3 regions of the Pseudoxanthomonas sp. YR558 genome follow, and region 1 is predicted to be linked to each of the others. Evidence: predicted binding sites of a transcription regulator. Region 1 holds the regulator's gene; each other region holds the start of a gene.
The links. The regulator FliA, encoded in region 1, starts transcription of late flagellar genes. The targets are predictions, from matches to a motif close to TAAAGTTTNNCNNNCNNNGGCCGATAA.
Positions count from the first base shown of each region.

Region 1 (5,768 bases):
GCTCGCCGGCCTGCACCAGCAGCGTGGGCAGGATCGCCAGCGTCAACGGCACGCGGATGACGAAGCGACTGCCGCGGCCCACGTCGGAATGGATGGTGATCTGGCCGCTGAGTTCGCGGATGCGCGACTGCACCACGTCCATGCCCACGCCGCGGCCGGAAATGTCGGTGACCTCGGCCTTGGTCGAGAAGCCGGGCAGGAAGATCAGCTGGAGGCATTCGTCGTGCGACAGGCGCGCGGCGGCCTCGGGATCGATCAGCCCCTTCTCCAGCGCCTTGACGCGCAGGCGTTCGGGATCGATGCCGGCGCCGTCGTCGCGGATCTCGATGGTGACGAAATCGCCTTCCTGCTGCGCCGACAGGCGCACGTGGCCCTGGCGCGGCTTGCCGCTGGCATCGCGCAGCGACGGCACTTCGATGCCGTGGTCGATGGCGTTGCGCACCAGGTGCACCAGCGGATCGGCCAAGGCTTCGACCAGGTTGCGATCGAGTTCGGTGTCGGCGCCGACCAGTTCCAGGTCGACTTCCTTCTGCAGTTGGCGGGCGACGTCGCGCGCCACCTTGGGGAAGCGCGAGAACACCTTGCCGACCGGCTGCATGCGCGTGCGCATCACCGCGTTCTGCAGGCGCGCCGTGGCGATATCGAGGCTGCTGACCGCGCGGTCGAGTTCCTCATCGCGGATGCGGGCGCGCAGGGTCTTCAGACGATTGCGTGAGAGCACCAGTTCGCCGACCAGGTTGACGATGGCGTCCAGCCGCTTGGTGTCCACGCGGATAGTCTGTTCCGCTTCGCCGCCGGCCTTCGCCGCCGGCTTGGCGGCCGGTGCGGGCTTGGGCGCGGCCGGTGCGGGGCGCGGTGTCGGTGTAGGCGCTGCGGCGGCGACCTGGGTGGGCGCGGCATCGCCGTGCAACTGGTCGAGCAACGCTTCGAATTCGTCGTCGCTGATCAGATCGCCAGCGGCCGGCGCGGTCGACATCGCGGCGGCAGCGGCGGGCGCCGGTGCGCTGCCGTGCACGTCGAACTGGTCGATCAACGCCTGCGGCGCGTGCGGCGGTTCTTCGCCGGCGCCGATTGCGTCCAGCATCTGCTGCAGATAATCCAGCGACTGCTGCGCGGCGTCGAAATGATGCGGCTCCAGCGCGGCCTGGCCCGCGCGGACCAGGCCGAGGGTTTCTTCCGCCGCGTGGCAGAGGTTGACCATGGCCTGGATGCCGAGGAAGCCGGCGCCGCCCTTGAGCGTGTGGAAGCCGCGGAACACGGCATTCAATTGTTCGCTGTCGGACGGGTCCTGTTCCAGGGTGACCAGCTGTTCGCCCAGGCGATCGAGGATTTCCTGCGCTTCGATCAGGAAGTCGGCGGCGATTTCGGGCGTGACGGCGGACATGGACGGGCGGTTACCGGAAGCGGTCGATCAGCGGGCGGGGTGGACCAGGCGAGGCGACGCGGCGCGGCGCGCGGTCAGGCGCCGGGCGATCACGTCGCAGGCCAGCAGCAGCCCGACGAACAGCAGGAGGAGCGGATGACGATGGACGGAACGGTGGCGCATGGCAGGTCTCCGGTTCCGCAGCGCCCGACGGTGGGCTACAGGCCCAGGCCGGAGAGCAGGTCGTCGGCGTCGTCCTGCGAGAACGCGTTGCGGTCAAGACCAGCAACGGCCGGACCGGCGAGTTCTGAAGTCTCTTTCTTCTCCGGCGGCGGCAGGCCGAGTGCACCGAAGCCCTCGTGCACCCGGCGGACGATGCCGGCGACACGGCGGATGATCTGGCCGGTGAGGTCCTGGTAGCTCTGCGCGAGCGCCATTTCCGACAGGCCCTTGCCGATGCTGTCCACCAGCGCAGCCTGTTCGGCCGACAAGGCGGTGCCCTTCAGCTGGGTGGCGTAGCCGCGGCACTGTTCGGCCAGGTCCAGCGTCTTGTGGCTGGCCTGTTCGGTCATCTCGACCACGTGGTCCAGGCGCGAGCAGGCGTCGTCCAGCTCACCGGCGTCGGTCGGGGGCAGTTCGCCCAGGGTCTGCGCCAGTTCGCGGGCGAGGCGACCCAAGCCCTGCATCATCGGCTGCGTACGCCAGGCGGCGATGGTGTCCAGTTCGCGGCGCCAGCCGGCTTCGTCGCCCTGTTCGAGGGCATCGAGCGCGTGCTGCAGCCGTTCCACCAGCGCGGCGCGCGCACCAGTGACGTCGGCGACGGCATTCATCAGGCGGCCGCTCCCAGGCGTTCGAAGATCTTGCCGAGCTTCTCTTCCAGCGTCTGCGCGGTGAACGGTTTGATGATGTAGCCATTCACGCCGTTCTGCGCGGCTTCGATGATCTGCTCGCGCTTGGCTTCGGCGGTGACCATCAGCACGGGCAGCGTCTTGAAGCGATCGTCGGCGCGGATCGCCTTCAGCAGCTCGATGCCGGTCATGCCGGGCATGTTCCAGTCGGTGACCACGAATTCGAAGCTGCCCTGCGACAGCGCGGTCAGCGCGCTGTTGCCGTCTTCGGCCTCGGCCGTGTTGGTATAGCCGAGGTCGTTGAGCAGGTTCTTGATGATGCGGCGCATGGTGGAGAAGTCGTCCACGATCAGGATGCGCATGTTCTTGTTGGCGGTCACATCGAACTCCAGTAAAGCGTGCCCGGTCAGGGGCGAGGGCAGGGCAGGGGCTGCACGCGGCGGCCTACCGGAGCTTTATCGGCAGGCCGCGGGGATTCTTCAGTCGTCGGTTTCCAGGCCGGCGTCGGCCTTCTCGAAGACCTGCAGGCGGCCGCGCAGGCGGACCATGGCCTGGCCGTGGATTTGGCAGACCCGCGACTCGCTGACGCCGAGCACCGCGCCGATTTCCTTCAGGTTGAGTTCCTTCTCGTAGTACATCGAGAGGACGAGCTGTTCGCGCTCCGGCAGGTGGCCGATGGCCTTGACCAACTGCTGGCGGAATTCGCTGCGCTCCAGGTTCTGCTGCGGCGACGGGCCGCCGGTACGCGCGGTGTTCGGCTCGCCGTGGTCGTCGATATGCGATTCCAGGCTCAGCACCTGGCCGCGCGCGGCGTCTTCCATCAGGCGCAGGTATTCCGGCAGCGGCATCTCCATCGCCGAGGCGACTTCGGTGGCGATGGCGGCGCGTCCGGTGCGCTGTTCGATCTCGCGCACGGTAGCGGCGGCCTGGCGCGCACGGCGATGCACCGAGCGAGGCACCCAATCGCCACGGCGGATCTCGTCGATCATCGAGCCGCGGATGCGGATCGAGGCATAGGTTTCGAACGATGCGCCCTGTTCGGCGTCGTAGCTGCGCGAGGCTTCGATCAGGCCGATCATGCCGGCCTGGATCAGGTCGTCGATCTCCACGCTGGCCGGCAGGCGTGCCGCCAGGTGATGGGCGATGCGGCGCACGAGGTCGGCATGCTGGGTGACGCAGTCGGTGGCGGCACTGCGCTGGACGGCGCGGTACTGGGCGGCGGCGGTGTTCATGCGGCCACCCCGCGCTGGATCAGGCGTTCGACGAAGAACTCCACGTTGCCGCGGGCGCCTTGCGGCGGCTGCCAGCGGGCGGCGACGCGGGCGATGTCGGTGATGGCGCGGGCGGATGGGCTGCCCGGGTACGCCTTCACGACGGCCTGCTGGCGCTGCACGGCGCGGCGCAGCCAGTCGTCCTGCGGCACGGCGCCCAGGTAATGCAGGGCGACGTCGCCGAGGAAGCGCTCGCAGACGCGGGCCAGCTTCTCGTACAGCTTCCGGCCCTCGTTGGGGTCGCGGACCATGTTGGCGATGACGTGCACGCGGTCCAGGCCGCGTTCGCGCGCCAGCACCTTGATCAGCGCGTAGGCGTCGGTGATCGACGCCGGTTCGTCGCAGACGACCACGACGGTGTCCTGCGCGGCCTGGCAGAAGGTCAGCACGCTGTCGGTGATGCCGGCGGCGGTGTCGACCACCATGACGTCGAGGGCGCGCTGCAGTTCGGAGAACACGTTGACCAGGCCGACGTGTTCGGCCGGCGTCAGTTCGGCCATGTGGCGGAAACCCGACGAAGCCGGCACCACCATCAGGCCTTCAGGCCCTTCCAGCAGCACATCCTCGAGCTGGCAGCGGCCGGCGACGAGATCGGCCAGGGTGAACTTCGGCGACAGGCCGAGCAGCACGTCCACGTTGGCCAGGCCCAGGTCGGCGTCCATTAGCAGCGTACGCTTGCCCATCTCGGCCAGCGAGATCGCCAGGTTCACGGAGACGTTGGTCTTGCCCACGCCGCCCTTGCCGCCGGTGATGGCGATGACGCGCACCGGATGGAACGCGGACGGGATCGGCGGGGTGCTGCGCGGATTGGTCTGCAGCAGGTGGTCAGGCGACATGGGTGGCCTCGGTCGAGCAGGGTTCGTCGGCTTCGCGGCGCAGCTGGTCCAGCCGCAGCACGAGGTGGGCGCTGTTGGCGCGGTGGAGGTCGTCGGGCACGCGCTGGCCGTCGGTCACCCAGGCCATCGGCAGCTGGTGGTCCACGACCACCGACAGCGCGGAGCCCAGGCGACCGGTTTCGTCGAGCTTGGTCAGCACCACGCCTTGCGGCTGCACGGTGCTGAAGCGGCGGACGACTTCGTCCAGGTCGGAGAAATGGGAGTTGGCCGGCAGGCAGAGCAGGGTCTGCACTTGGCCGGAAGCGCGCAGCCAGTTGAGCTGGCCGACCAGGTTGCGGTCGCGCTGGCCCAGGCCGGCGGTGTCGATCAGCACCAGCTTGTAGTCGCGCAGGCGTTCCAGCACCAACGCCAGGCTCTGCGCGCTGTCGGCTTCGTGCACCGCGATGCCGAGCTGGCGGCCGTAGCCGTGCAGCTGCTCGCGACCGCCGACACGCACGGTGTCGGTGGTGACCAGGGCGACGTCGCGTGCGTTGTGGCGCTGCGCGAAGCAGGCCGCCAGCTTGGCGATGGTGGTGGTCTTGCCGGCGCCGGTGGGGCCGACGAGGGCGATCACGCCACCGGCTTCCAGCGGGTCGATCTCGGTGACGGGCAACTTCTTCGACAGCAAGCCCAGCATCAGGCCGCGGCCACGATGGGCTTCGGTGTCGGCAGGAATCTGCAGGGCGATGTCGCGGGTGATGCCGGCGTCGAAGCCGTAATCCTCCATCAGTTCCATCGCCTGCATGCGCACCGGCGAACCGCGCAGGCGCTCGTCGGTGAGGCGGTGCATCTCGCGTTCGATCATTTCGCGCATCGCGGCCAGCTCGCCGCGCATGTGCACCAACTGTTCGTCGCTTTCGCGCGCATCGGCCGTCTCGTCGGTCACGACGGTGAGCGTCGGCACAGTGACGGCGGACGGGGCGGGGACGGCGGTCGCCGTGGTCGTGCGTGCGGCCGGCAAGGTGGCCACCTTCGGCGCGGGCGCCGGTTCCGGCAACGCGACGGGCGGTGCGATCGACGGCAGCAGGGCGTCCAGGTCCAGGGTGTCGTCGGCGTCCGTACGCACGGCGGTACGCGCACGCGGCACGATGGCGGGCTCGGCGATGGTGTCGTTGATCGGGGCGATGACCGGCGCCGGTTCGTTGGCGGGCGGTGCCGGCAGGCAGGCGGCCAGTTTGGAGGCGAAGGATTCGGGTTCGATCAGCTGCGGCGCGATCTCGCGCAACGGCTGGCTGGGGGTGAAGCGCGGCGGCGCTTCGTTGGCAGCCGTGACCGGCGTGGCGGCGAGGGGTGCCGCGGGCGTGCGCGGCGCGACGACCGTAGTTTCAGCGCGCACGGGGGTCGCCTGTGCGGCCGGTGCCTGTGCGGTCTGACGGCGCGCGAAGTAGCTGGCGGCGGCCTCGGCGGGCGA
Region 1 covers NZ_FPCI01000001.1:147,659-153,426, forward strand. The annotation lists gene BM365_RS00630 (chemotaxis protein CheA) at 1-1,384, opposite strand, end outside; gene BM365_RS18230 (hypothetical protein) at 1,412-1,546, opposite strand; gene BM365_RS00635 (protein phosphatase CheZ) at 1,582-2,193, opposite strand; gene cheY (chemotaxis response regulator CheY) at 2,193-2,573, opposite strand; gene BM365_RS00645 (RNA polymerase sigma factor FliA) at 2,691-3,443, opposite strand; partial or broken gene BM365_RS00650 (MinD/ParA family protein) at 3,440-4,252, opposite strand; gene flhF (flagellar biosynthesis GTPase FlhF) at 4,308-5,768, opposite strand, start outside.

Region 2 (5,768 bases), on a different contig from region 1:
GGATTACCACCGCGACTACGGCCTCGACGCCACCCGCCTGACCCGCGCGGCGAAGGATGCGGTGGTGCTGCATCCCGGCCCGATCAACCGCGGCGTGGAGATCACCGACGAAGTCGCCGACGGTCCGCAATCGCTGGTGCTGCGCCAGGTGAGCAACGGCGTGGCCGTGCGCATGGCAGTGCTGGAGACGCTGCTGGGCTGAGGCACCGTCGCGCCGAGGTCATTCCTCGGCGGCGACGATGCGGTCCTTGCCGGCCTGCTTGGCCTGGTACATGGCGCGGTCGGCGCGCGCGAGCAGTTCGTCCTGCGATTCGCCCGGCCGCCAGCGCGCGACGCCGGCGCTGAAGGTCACCATCACGCCGCGCCCATCGTGGATCAGCGGCTTGTGGGCCAGCCGGCCGCGCAGGCGTTCCAGCGTGCCGGTGGCTTCCAGGAAACTGGTATCGGGCAGCAGCAGCACGAATTCTTCGCCGCCGAAGCGCGCGATCGCATCGCTCGCGCGCAGCGTGGCGCGCGCCATCACCACCACGTGGCACAGCGCGGCGTCGCCGCCGAGGTGGCCGTGCGCGGCGTTGATGTGGCGGAAGTCGTCCAGGTCCAGCATCGCCAGGCTCAGGGTCTGGCCGCTGCGCAGGGCGCGGACGGATTCGCGCTTGAACAGTTCGTCGAAGCCGCGGCGGTTCAATGCATCCGTCAGCTGGTCGACGCGGACCAGTTCGGAGACCGATTGCAGTTCCACTTCCAGGTCGGCGACGCGTTGTTCGGCGGCTTCCACCTCGCGGCGTGCCTCGATCAGGCTGTCGCGCGCACGCAGCGCCTGCGCCTGCACGTCGGCCGTGTCCTGCAGGATGTCTTCCATGCGCTTGCCGAGTTCGGCGATGCTGCGGCTCTCGCGGATGGCCTGCGCGTGGAAGGTGATGCGGTCGTGGTACTCGCCGGTGCTGCTGGCCATGCCGTCGAGGCGTTCGACGAAGGTGACCATCATGTCCTTCATCGAGGCTTTCGACTCGGCCAGCCCCTGCTTCAGCAGGCCCTGCTTGTAGATCACCTCGCGCAGGCCGGCGCGGGTCTGCTCCAGCGAGGTGCGGTCGAGCGGACCGGCCAGCAGCTGGCGCACCGCGCCGATCTGGTCCTGCAGCCAGCTGCCGTCCTCGATCAGTTCGCCGACGTTCTCCAGCAGCAGGTCGAACAGGCTGCGCATCAGTTCCTGCGCGTCGTTGACTTCGTGCGTACGCAGGCCGACCTGCAGGCAGAGTTCCTTCAGGTCCGCGCCGAGCGGGTCCAGCGCCTGCGCCGGTTGCCATTGGCGGACGCGGTCGGCCAGGGCATGCGCCTGCGGCAGCAGGGCGGCGTCGTCGCGCAGCAGGTGCTCGATGCCGCCCGCGAGCAACTGGTGCAGCAGGTCGCGCAATTGCTCGGCTTCGCCGGACAACGGCTCGTCCAGGATCGTGCGGATGTACTTGTCGATGAGCTGGCGCATCGCGCGGCCATAGCGTGGCCAATCGCCGTCGGCATGCGCGGACTGCAGGCGTTCGCCCATGCCCTGCAGTTCGCCCGGCAGGCCGGCGACGCCGTACGCGAAGGCGGAGAGCAGGGCGGCGGGTTCTTCCGCATGGGCGAACAGGGCCTGCAACTGCGCGCTGCTGATCGCAGGTCGCGAACGGGCCGTGCCCGTCGTGGTGAGCTCGTGCGATGAGGATTCGGTGGCCTCGCGACGGCGCGACCAAAACCGGCGGAGGCCGCCAGAAATTCCGGAGTTGTCGTCGGCTGCGTCAGCCATCGGAAGTCGCTCGCACGGCCATGGGCGGATGCCCGTCAGCCACCAGGGGATGCCGGGTTATCGGCCGGGATCGGCGGCGGTTGAGGGTGCGATGGCGTCCGGGGCCCGCGGCGTCGGCGAAGCGTGACCGGGGCCGCGGCTCAGTCGGCGGGCGGGAAGCGGGCCAGGGCTTCTTCGATGATGGCCAACTGGCCGGCGGCTTCCGCATTGCCGGCCGCGGCGGCCTGCCGCACCTGGGCCAGATCGGGGTGGCTGACGATCAGCAGCAGGTTGCCGCAGGTGGGGCACGCGTAGTCGGTGACGGCGTCGTGCAGCTCCATCGCCATGCCGCGGCTATCGCCTTCCCAGCCGCAGGGGCAGGCCAGCGGGCGTTCGCGCCAGCCGTCGGCGAAATAGTCTTCGACCAGTTCCGCCATGCTCAGCGGCCCCGGCGCTGGGCGAACAGCCAGTCCCACATCGGGGCGTAGGCGTAGGTCGCATCCCAGCTGTTGTGGTTGGCGTCGGGGAACTCGGTGTAGCGCGCGTCGCGCGCGCCGACGGCCTTCAGCGCGGCATCCATGCGGCGCGACTGCGAGGGCGGCACCACGTCGTCCTTGCCGCCGTGGAAGATCCACACCGGCACGTCCTTCAGGCGCTGCGCGGTGGCGGCGAACGGGTCGGCCGCGTTGCCCACCGTGCGCGCGCGCAGGCCGGGCCGCGCGTCGGTCCAGTCCACGGTGACGCCGCCGCAGATCGGCACCAGGGCGGCGAAGCGGGTGGGCTGCTGGAGTGCGAGTTCCCAGGTGCCATAGCCGCCCATCGACATGCCGGTGAGATAGACGCGCGCCGGGTCGCCCTTGAACTCGCGCATCGCCGCCTCGAGTGTGGCGAAGGCGATCGGGCCCGCGTCTTCGGTCCATTCGGTGTCGTCCGGCGCCTGCGGGAATACCACCAGCCCCGGGAAGTCCGCCGCGTGCTGGCGCAGGTACGGCCCGAGCCCCGCCATCGTCTGCTTCACGCCGTCGCTGCCGCGCTCGCCGGAGCCGTTGAGGAAGAGCACGGTGGGCACCGCCCCCGAACGGAAGCGCGAGGCGGGCACGAAGACCTGGTAGCGGTAGGTCTTGCCGTTCAACGCGACTTCGCGCGAGACGAACTCGCCGGTGGTCGAGGTGGGGACGGTCTGGCAGGCGCTCATCAGGACCAGCAGCAGGGACGCGAGGGCGAAGCGGAAGGGAAGGCGCATGAAGGCAGGCATCCGGGGGCGACGATGCGCGCAGGATACCCCGTCGTGTTCACGCGCGCGTCCACACCCAGGCGGCCACGGCAACGCCGTGCAGCACCACCATGAGCCAGAACACGACGCGGTAACCGGGCTTGCGCGACTTGTGCCGCAGCAGCTGTTGCGCGACCCATGCGCCGGGCCAGCCGCCGGCGAGTTCGAGCAGATGCAGCGTGGACTCCGGCGTGCGCCATCGCCCCGTCTGCGCCGCATGCTTGTCCAGCGCGTAGACGACGAAGGTGATGGCCGACATCCCGAGCGCCACGAACACCGCTTCGAACGGAAGCCTGTCGCCGCGGATCGCCCAGCCGATGAAGAGCGCGTACAGCACCACCGCTGTCGCACCGACGAGGGGGGAAGCGGGGCGGGGCGTAGCGGCGGCGCGTGCGGCGGGCTTGGCATGGCGCGCGACCGGAACCGTCCGGCGTACCGCCTGTGCGCGCCATTTGCCGTCGGGCTGGCGCTGCGCGGTGAACTTCACCAACTCGCCGACCTCGGGACGACGACCGTCGAGCCGGTAGTCGCGGACGTGGAAGAACACGCGCGCGGGCTCGCCATCGAGCGGGGCGACGAAACCGAAGCCACGGTCGTCGTTCCATTCGCTGACCTTGCCGAGTCGCTCCATGCGCAGGCCTCAGTGCAGCAGGATCAACGTCGCCAGGCCGAGGAAGCAGAAGAAGCCCATCACGTCGGTCACGGCGGTGACGACGACGGTGCCGGCGACGGCGGGGTCGATGTTCATCCGCTTGAGCAGCAGCGGCAGCAGTACGCCAGCGGTGGCGGCGGCGCAGAAGTTGAGTACGAGTGCCATCGCGATCACCAGCGACAGCAACGGGCTGCGGAACCAGACGAAGGCGATCACGCCGACGATGCTGCCGATCAGCACGCCGTTGATCAACGCCACGCGGATTTCCTTCCACAGCAGGATGCGCGCGTTGCTCGCGCCCACCTGGCCCAGCGCGAGGCCGCGCACCATCAGCGTCAGCACCTGCACCGCGGCGTTGCCGCCGATGCCGGCGACGATGGGCATCAGCACGGCGAGCGCGACGATCTTCTCCAGCGTCATCTCGAACTGGCCGATCACGCTGGCGGCCATGAACGCGGTAAACAGGTTGATGCCCAGCCACACCACGCGGCCGCGCACGGCGCGCTTGACCGGCGAGAACAGGTCCTCGTCCTCGTCCAGGCCGGCGGCGCCCAGCGCCTGGTGCTCGGCCTGTTCACGGATGATGTCGACCACGTCGTCGATGGTGATGCGGCCGAGCAGGATGTTGTTGTCGTCCACGACCGGCGCCGACACCCAGTCATGGTCGGAGAACTGGCGCGCCACTTCCTGCGCGCTCTCGCCCACGTCGATGGCCGGCTGCTCGTCGTCGATCAGCCGGTTGATGGGCGTGGTGTCCTCGTGCGTCACGAGCGCGGCCAGGGGCACGCGGCCCAGATACTGGTGGCGGCGGCTGACCACGTACAGGTGGTCGGTGTGGTCCGGCAGTTCGCCGCGCAGGCGCAGGTAGCGCAGCACCACGTCGACGTTGACGTCGGCGCGCACGGTGACCACGTCCGGGTTCATCAGGCGGCCAGCGGTGTCCTCCGCGTACGACAGCACCTGTTCCAGGCGCTCGCGGTTCTCGCGGTCCATCGACTTGAGGACTTCGTCGATGACGGTGTCGGGCAGGTCCTCGACCAGGTCCGCGAGATCGTCGATGTCGAGGTCCTCGACCGCGGCGACGATCTCGTCGGTGTCCATGTCCGCCAGCAGGCTTTCGCGCACCTCGTCGCCGACGTGCACCAGCACCTCGCCGTCGTCTTCCGGATCGACCAGGCCCCAGACGACTTCGCGCTTGCCCGGCGGCAGCGATTCCAGCAGGTTGCCGATCTCCGCGGGCGACAAGGTGTTGACCAACCGACGCACGGGCCCCAGCCGACCGCTGTCGAGCGCGTCGGAGAGCAGGCGCAACTGGCGTGCGGTCTTGTCGTGGCGGATGGTCTCGACCATTCGGTACTCCGGAATGGGGCCGATCCGTCAGGCGGATGCGACCGGGGCATCAAGCGTTCATTCCGCCATTATCGCCCGGCCTGCGATTTATGGACACCCTGCAGGAAGGGCTGGAACGAAGCGTGGGGTGTGGGAGCGACGTCAGTCGCGATCGACCACCACAGGCGCCCCATCGCGACTGACGTCGCTCCCACAGCGGCAGGGTCAGGTTGCGGTGGCGGCCTTCAACCAGCGCTCGATGCCGGCGCGGTCGCGCGCCTGCAGCAGTTTCGCCGCACGGGCCTGTAGGTCCGATAGGTCGCTCTCGCGGATCGCCTTGCGCAGTTCCAGCAAGGTCGCCGGATGCAGGCTGAACTCGCGCAGGCCCAGGGCCAGCAACATCGGCGCGAGCGTGGCATCGCCGGCGATCTCGCCGCACATCGCCACCGGCACCTTGTGCTCGGCGCCGATGCTGATGACGTGCCGGAGCAGGCGCAGCACACCCGGATGCAGCGGCGAATAGAGTTCGCCCAGCGCTTCGTTGTTGCGATCGGCCGCGAGCAGGTACTGGACGAGGTCGTTGGTGCCGATCGAGACGAAGTCGACCACGTCCACGAAGCCGTGGAAGGCGATCGCGGCCGCGGGTACTTCGATCATCGCGCCGAGTTCGACGTGCTCGGCGACCTCGTGCCCCTGCTTGCGCAGCTGCAGGCCGACGCGGCGCAGGCGCCGGCGCACTTCCAGCAGTTCTTCGC
Region 2 covers NZ_FPCI01000002.1:668,896-674,663, forward strand. The annotation lists gene BM365_RS14670 (aspartate carbamoyltransferase catalytic subunit) at 1-202, shown strand, start outside; gene BM365_RS14675 (GGDEF domain-containing protein) at 221-1,780, opposite strand; gene BM365_RS14680 (hypothetical protein) at 1,921-2,196, opposite strand; gene BM365_RS14685 (carboxylesterase family protein) at 2,199-3,002, opposite strand; gene BM365_RS14690 (DUF1294 domain-containing protein) at 3,052-3,663, opposite strand; gene mgtE (magnesium transporter) at 3,673-5,034, opposite strand; gene ptsP (phosphoenolpyruvate--protein phosphotransferase) at 5,239-5,768, opposite strand, start outside.
Region 2: a site for FliA is predicted at 1,838-1,864, ahead of BM365_RS14675 (GGDEF domain-containing protein). Genes of this name have one in related genera too.

Region 3 (5,768 bases), on a different contig from region 1:
CCCCAAGATGGCGCCGTACATCTTCGGTGCCCGCGGCAAGATCCACATCATCAACCTCGAGAAGACCGTTCCGCTGTTCAACGACGCGATGAACTTCCTCTCGGGCGTTGCCCAGAAGCGCGGCACCGTGCTGTTCCTGGGCACCAAGCGCAGCGCGCGCGAAGCCGTGAAGGAAGAGGCCGTGCGTTGTGGCATGCCGTACATGACCCAGCGTTGGCTGGGCGGCACGCTGACCAACTTCGCCACCGTGAAGAAGTCGGTCGCCCGCCTGAAGGAACTGGAATCCGCCGAAACCGACGGCACCTTCGAGAAGCTGGTCAAGCACGAAGTGCTGGGCCTGCGCCGCGAGCGCGACAAGCTGGAAGCCTCGCTGGGCGGCATCAAGGACATGAACCGTCTGCCGGACGCGCTGTTCGTCATCGACATCGGCCATGAAGACATCGCCATCAAGGAAGCCAAGAAGCTCGGCATCCCGGTGATCGCGGTGGTCGACTCCAACTACGACCCGGCCCTGGTCGACTACGCCATCCCCGGCAACGACGACGCCATCCGCGCCGTGCAGCTGTACGCCCGTGCCGCCGCCGACGCCGTGTTGGAAGGCAAGGCCGCGTCGCCGAACGCCGCGACCGTCCGCGAGGAAGAGTTCGCTGAAGGCGGCGACGACAAGGGTGCCCGTCGCGCCCCGGCCAAGAAGGCCGCCGGCAAGAAGTCCGACGAAGCCGCTGCCGAGTAATCCGGCTGCAACGCCGCCGCGCCATGCTGCGCGGCGGCTTTCCTCCCGTCCGGCGCGATTCGCGCCGACCGGGATACGACAGGACGGCATCCGTACCGTCCACCGAATTCGCTAACCGAGGTAATCCCGTGGAAATCACCGCTTCCCTGGTCAAGGAACTGCGCGAGCGCACCGGCGCCGGCATGATGGAGTGCAAGAAGGCACTCACCGAGAACAAGGCCGACATCGACGCCGCCGCCGAGTGGCTGCGCAAGTCCGGCCTGGCCAAGGCCGACAAGAAGGCCGACCGCGTCACCGCCGAAGGCCGCATCGCCGTGGCCCAGGACGGCGGCAAGGCCGTGCTGGTCGAGATCAACTCCGAGACCGACTTCGTCGCCAAGGACAGCAACTTCATCGCCTTCACGGACGCGATCGCGCAGGCTGCGCTGACGTCCGGCGCCGCCGATGCCGATGCGCTGAAGAGCGCCAAGCTGGCCTCCGGCGAGACGGTGGAAGAAGCCCGCGCCGCAGCCATCGCCAAGCTGGGCGAGAACATGCAGATCCGTCGTCTGGTCGCCATCGACAGCACCAACAGCGTCGCGGCCTACGTGCACGGCGGCAAGATCGGCGTGCTGGTCGAGGTCAAGGGTGGCGACGCCGACCTGGCCCGCGGCCTGGCGATGCACATCGCCGCGATGAACCCCCCGCACAACAAGGCCTCCGACGTGCCGGCCGAGTTCGTGGCGAAGGAAAAGGAAATCGAGCTGGCCAAGATGTCCGACAAGGACAAGGCCAAGCCGGCCGACATCCTGGAGAAGATCATCTCCGGCAAGATCAACAAGATCGTCAACGAAGTCACCCTGTACGGCCAGCCGTACGTGCTGGACAGCGACAAGTCGGTCGAGCAGGTGGTCAAGGCCGCCGGCGCCGACGTGATCGGCTTCCAGCGCCTGGTGGTCGGCGAAGGCATCGAGAAGGTGGTGGAAGATTACGCCGCCGAAGTGATGAAGCAGGCCGGCCTGGCGTAAGCCATCGCCAAACCTGTCGCATGCAAGAAAGCCGCGGGGAACCGCGGCTTTTTTGTTTTCCGAGAACGTCTCCCCTGATGGCCGCGACCGTTCGTCGCGCGTCGCTAAAGTTTGTCCTTCCTGCGCCGAAACTGGTTACAAAGGTGACACTTCGTCACGCTTTGCTGGCATGCTGCCGGCAACTCCTTTCAACGCAGTGCGCACCCGGATGCGTCCCGAACTCGAAGCCCAGCTCCTGAATTGCCGCAACCTGCCTAGCCCGCCGGGTGTGGCATTGCGCATCATCGAGCTCGCGCAGGACCCCGAGGTCGTGATGGCGACCGCGGCCGACGCGATCGGTCTGGATGCTGCGCTGAGCGCCCGCATGCTGCGCATCGCGAACTCGCCGCTGTACGCAAGCCGTCGTCGCGTGGAGAACCTGTCGCAGGCGCTGACGGTGCTCGGCCTCAACGCGACGCTGACGCTCGCACTCGGTTTCTCGCTGGCGCGTTGTGGTAGCGGCAGCCATCCGTTGGCGCAAGCGCGCGTCTGGCGCCGCAGCGTGATCGCCGCACTGGCCAGCCGTCTGCTCGGCCAACATGCGGGCATCCGCAAAGCCGAAGAGCTCATGCTGGCCGGCCTGCTGCAGGACATCGGCATGCTGGCCTTGCTTGAAGTGCTGGGCGAGGATTACGCACGCCTGGTGGAGAACGCCGAGGACAACGCGGCGCTGATCGCCGCCGAGCGCGACTTGCTAGGATGCGACCACGCCACCGTCGGCGGCTGGTTGGCGCGCCAATGGAATCTGCCAGCGCTGTTGCGTGAGGCGATCATCGAGAGCGAGCACCCCGCCTCCGATACCGGCTTCAACGCCTGCGTCGCGGTATCGGGCCACATCGCCGACATCTGGCTGGCGGCCGACGACGCCGCGCGCACCGAAGCCGCGCATCGCGACGCGGCGTTGCACGCGGCCACCCGCCTCGGGTTGGATTACGCCGCGTTCCTCGCCCTGACCGAAGAGATGGTGGCCGCCCTGCCCGAGGTCTGCGCGATGTTCGATGTGCCGCCCGCGCCGCCCGCGCGCATCCAGGCGCTCTTGGACCAGGCGCGAGAACTGCTGGTGGTGCGCAACCTGCGCGAGATCCAGGAAGCCGCGCGGGCACGGAAGGAAGCCGACGAACACGAAGACCGCGCGCGCCGTCTCGCCGAGGAAGTGCGCCGCGACCCGTTGACGGGCGCCTACAACCGCAGTCAATTGGAAGAAGTGCTGGAGAAGGAGTTCGAGGCCGCCACGCGCCACGGCTGGCCGCTATCGATCGCCTTCATCGACCTCGATGATTTCAAGCAGGTGAACGACCGCTGGGGCCACCTGGTCGGCGACGAAGTCCTGCGCAACTTCGCCAAGGTGCTGATGCGGCGGGTGCGCAGCAGCGACATCGTCGCCCGTTACGGCGGCGAGGAATTCCTGGTGGTGCTCCCGGGCATCGGAGAGGAGGCTGCGGCCCTGGTCGTGCGCCGCATTCTGTCGGAGGTCTCCGGCTCGGCCATGGCCGAAGTCAGCGGCCAGCCGCTACACGTGACCTTCTCGGCCGGATTGGCCACGCAGGGCACGCTGGAACAGTTCCGCCACGTCGACGACCTACTGCGCGCGGCCGACGAAGCGCTTTACGGCGCCAAGCGCGAAGGGCGCAATCGCGTCTCGGTGGGTGCGGTCGGCCCCTGAGGCGCCTGCATCGGGCCACCCGACCACGCTTCAGGCGATCCGACGATCGCTCACCCCCTGCCGAGCCGTTCCCGCAACGGCATGAGGTGCCGTTCGTAAGCGCGCCATTTCGGGGTCTCCTGCACCTGGATGCGATCGCGCACCTGCACGGCGCTGGCCGTGACGATGCCGCGCGTCCGCGACTGCATGCCCAGCATTCCGGGCTCGAACGCAACGCCGATGAAATCGCAGACCCGCCGGACCACCTGCTCGGGGTCGCGCGTGAGCTCCGCGTAGTCCACGTCCAAGATCCTTCCTGGATAACGTACATGCCAGTGGGCCATCAGCTCGCGGTAGTGCAGGTAGAAGTCGGCAAGCTCGAGCTGGTCGTAGCTGTAGGGGTTTGCGTCGGAGAACAGTTCCCGCAGGTTCGAGAAGCAGGTTTCCATGGGATCGCGGACCATGTGCAGGATCTTTGCCTGCGGCAAGGCTTCGCAGATGAATCCCGCGTTGAGGAAGTTCGAGGGCAGCTTGTCGGTGAAGTAGCGTTCGCCCGACAGCCGCCACGCGATGCCCTCCAGATAGCGCCTCCCCACTGAGGACAGGTCGACGGCCGCTGCGCGTTCGACAATATCCGGATCGATCACGCCGGCGCAATGATGATCGGTGGCATGGCGCATCGCGCTGGTGAAATCGTAGAGCTCACCCAGACCTCGTACCTCGGAATGCCCGTCGAGCAGCTGCTCGAGCAACGTGGTGCCGGAACGATGCATGCCCACGATGAAGACGGGCGTGGCATGGACCTGCGACGACTCTTCAACCGGGAAAATACCGGGCTCGAACCGCAGCAACCGCTCGAACACCTCCCGCGACCGCGCCGCGTCGTAGCGCAGCGACGAGCGCTTGCTGGCACAGCCTTCCCGAAGGGCGTTCCATGCCTCGTCGTGCCGGCCAAGATCGTCCAACTCCTTGTGCAGCGCGAAAGCCAGCAATGCACGATCCTGCGCGGTGCGCTGGGGTGCCCGGAGTTGCGCCTCGATCTGCGCGAGATGATCCTCGCTACCGGCCTGTTTCCGGACCTGCGATCGCAGCCAGTACGCCTGCGCGATCCGCGGCGCGCGTGCGATCGTCCGCGCGATGTCATCCGCGGCTTCGGCGAAGCGCCCCAGGAACATCAACACGTGGGCCCGTGACAAGAGCGTCGGAGGGTAGTCGGGATCCCCTCGCCGCGCTTCGTCGAGGAAGACGATCGCCCGCTGCGGCAACCCTGCGTAGGTCAGCTGCGCAGCGATGGTAATCAGCGAGGGGATCGGGATACGGGAGATGGGCGACATGCGTTCGATGCATGCCAGCATCGCCGGGATTTCATTGAAGGTGCGCAATCGCGCCAGTAATTCCTTCAGAACATCGGCGCGCTCCGCATGAAGCTTGCTGGCCTGCAGTACATAGCCATGCGCAGCCCGATAATTCCCTGAAAGCGACTCGATGTAGGACAACTGCAACAGAATGTCCGGATCGCCGGGGGAAAGCTCCCGCGCCCGCAGGTAGCACTCGATCGCCTGCCTGAAGTCCTTGGCAACGGCATGGGCCTGCGCCCGCGCCGTCAGCGCGGCCACGCGACTGGATGTCGACTCAACCTGCATTCTCGATCCTTTGCGCTTCCAACATCAGCCGCAGAGGCTCCAACTGCGGCGCATAACGTTTCCATGCGCCGATGCCGCGACCGTGTATGGGCGACCGAACCTGTGAACTGCTCGCCGTCGACACCGGCGACGCATTCGCGGTGATGTCGAGCATTCCGTCGACGGGCGACAGCCCACAGAACGCGAGCACATCGCGCAGCGCATCATCTCCGGTCTGCACCATGGCTTCGTAATCCAGGATGTGTACCGCTCCGGGTGCGCGTTGCTTCCAGTGCGCCATCAATTTTTCGAATCCCCGATGATGGGCGGCCAGATCCTCAAGAGCGTAGCTGTACGGGTAGGCGCCGCCCTCGAACAATTCCTTCAGGTTCGAGAAGCATGCATCCATGGGGTCGCGCCGGACGCAGAGGATGCGCGCCTGCGGAAGCGCCCGCAATATCAACCCGACATTGAAGAAATTCTGTGGATTCTTGTCGATGAAATAGCGGCGCCCCGCGACCATCGGCGCCAAGCGTTCCAGATAGCGCGCGCCGATCTGGGCCGGATCGGCCGCCTGCACCTTGTCCCACCGCAACTCTTTCAGGCCACCCTTGAAGAAATGGTCGGAGACTTCGCTGACGGCAGCATCCAGGTCGTTGCGTTCGCCCAGCGACACCACCTCGGGATGATTGTCGAGCACCCGATCCAGCAACGTCGTGCCCGTC
Region 3 covers NZ_FPCI01000002.1:925,183-930,950, reverse strand. The annotation lists gene rpsB (30S ribosomal protein S2) at 1-733, shown strand, start outside; gene tsf (translation elongation factor Ts) at 862-1,740, shown strand; gene BM365_RS15925 (GGDEF domain-containing protein) at 1,949-3,442, shown strand; gene BM365_RS15920 (tetratricopeptide repeat-containing sulfotransferase family protein) at 3,493-5,064, opposite strand; gene BM365_RS15915 (sulfotransferase) at 5,054-5,768, opposite strand, start outside.
Region 3: a site for FliA is predicted at 1,846-1,872, ahead of BM365_RS15925 (GGDEF domain-containing protein). Genes of this name have one in related genera too.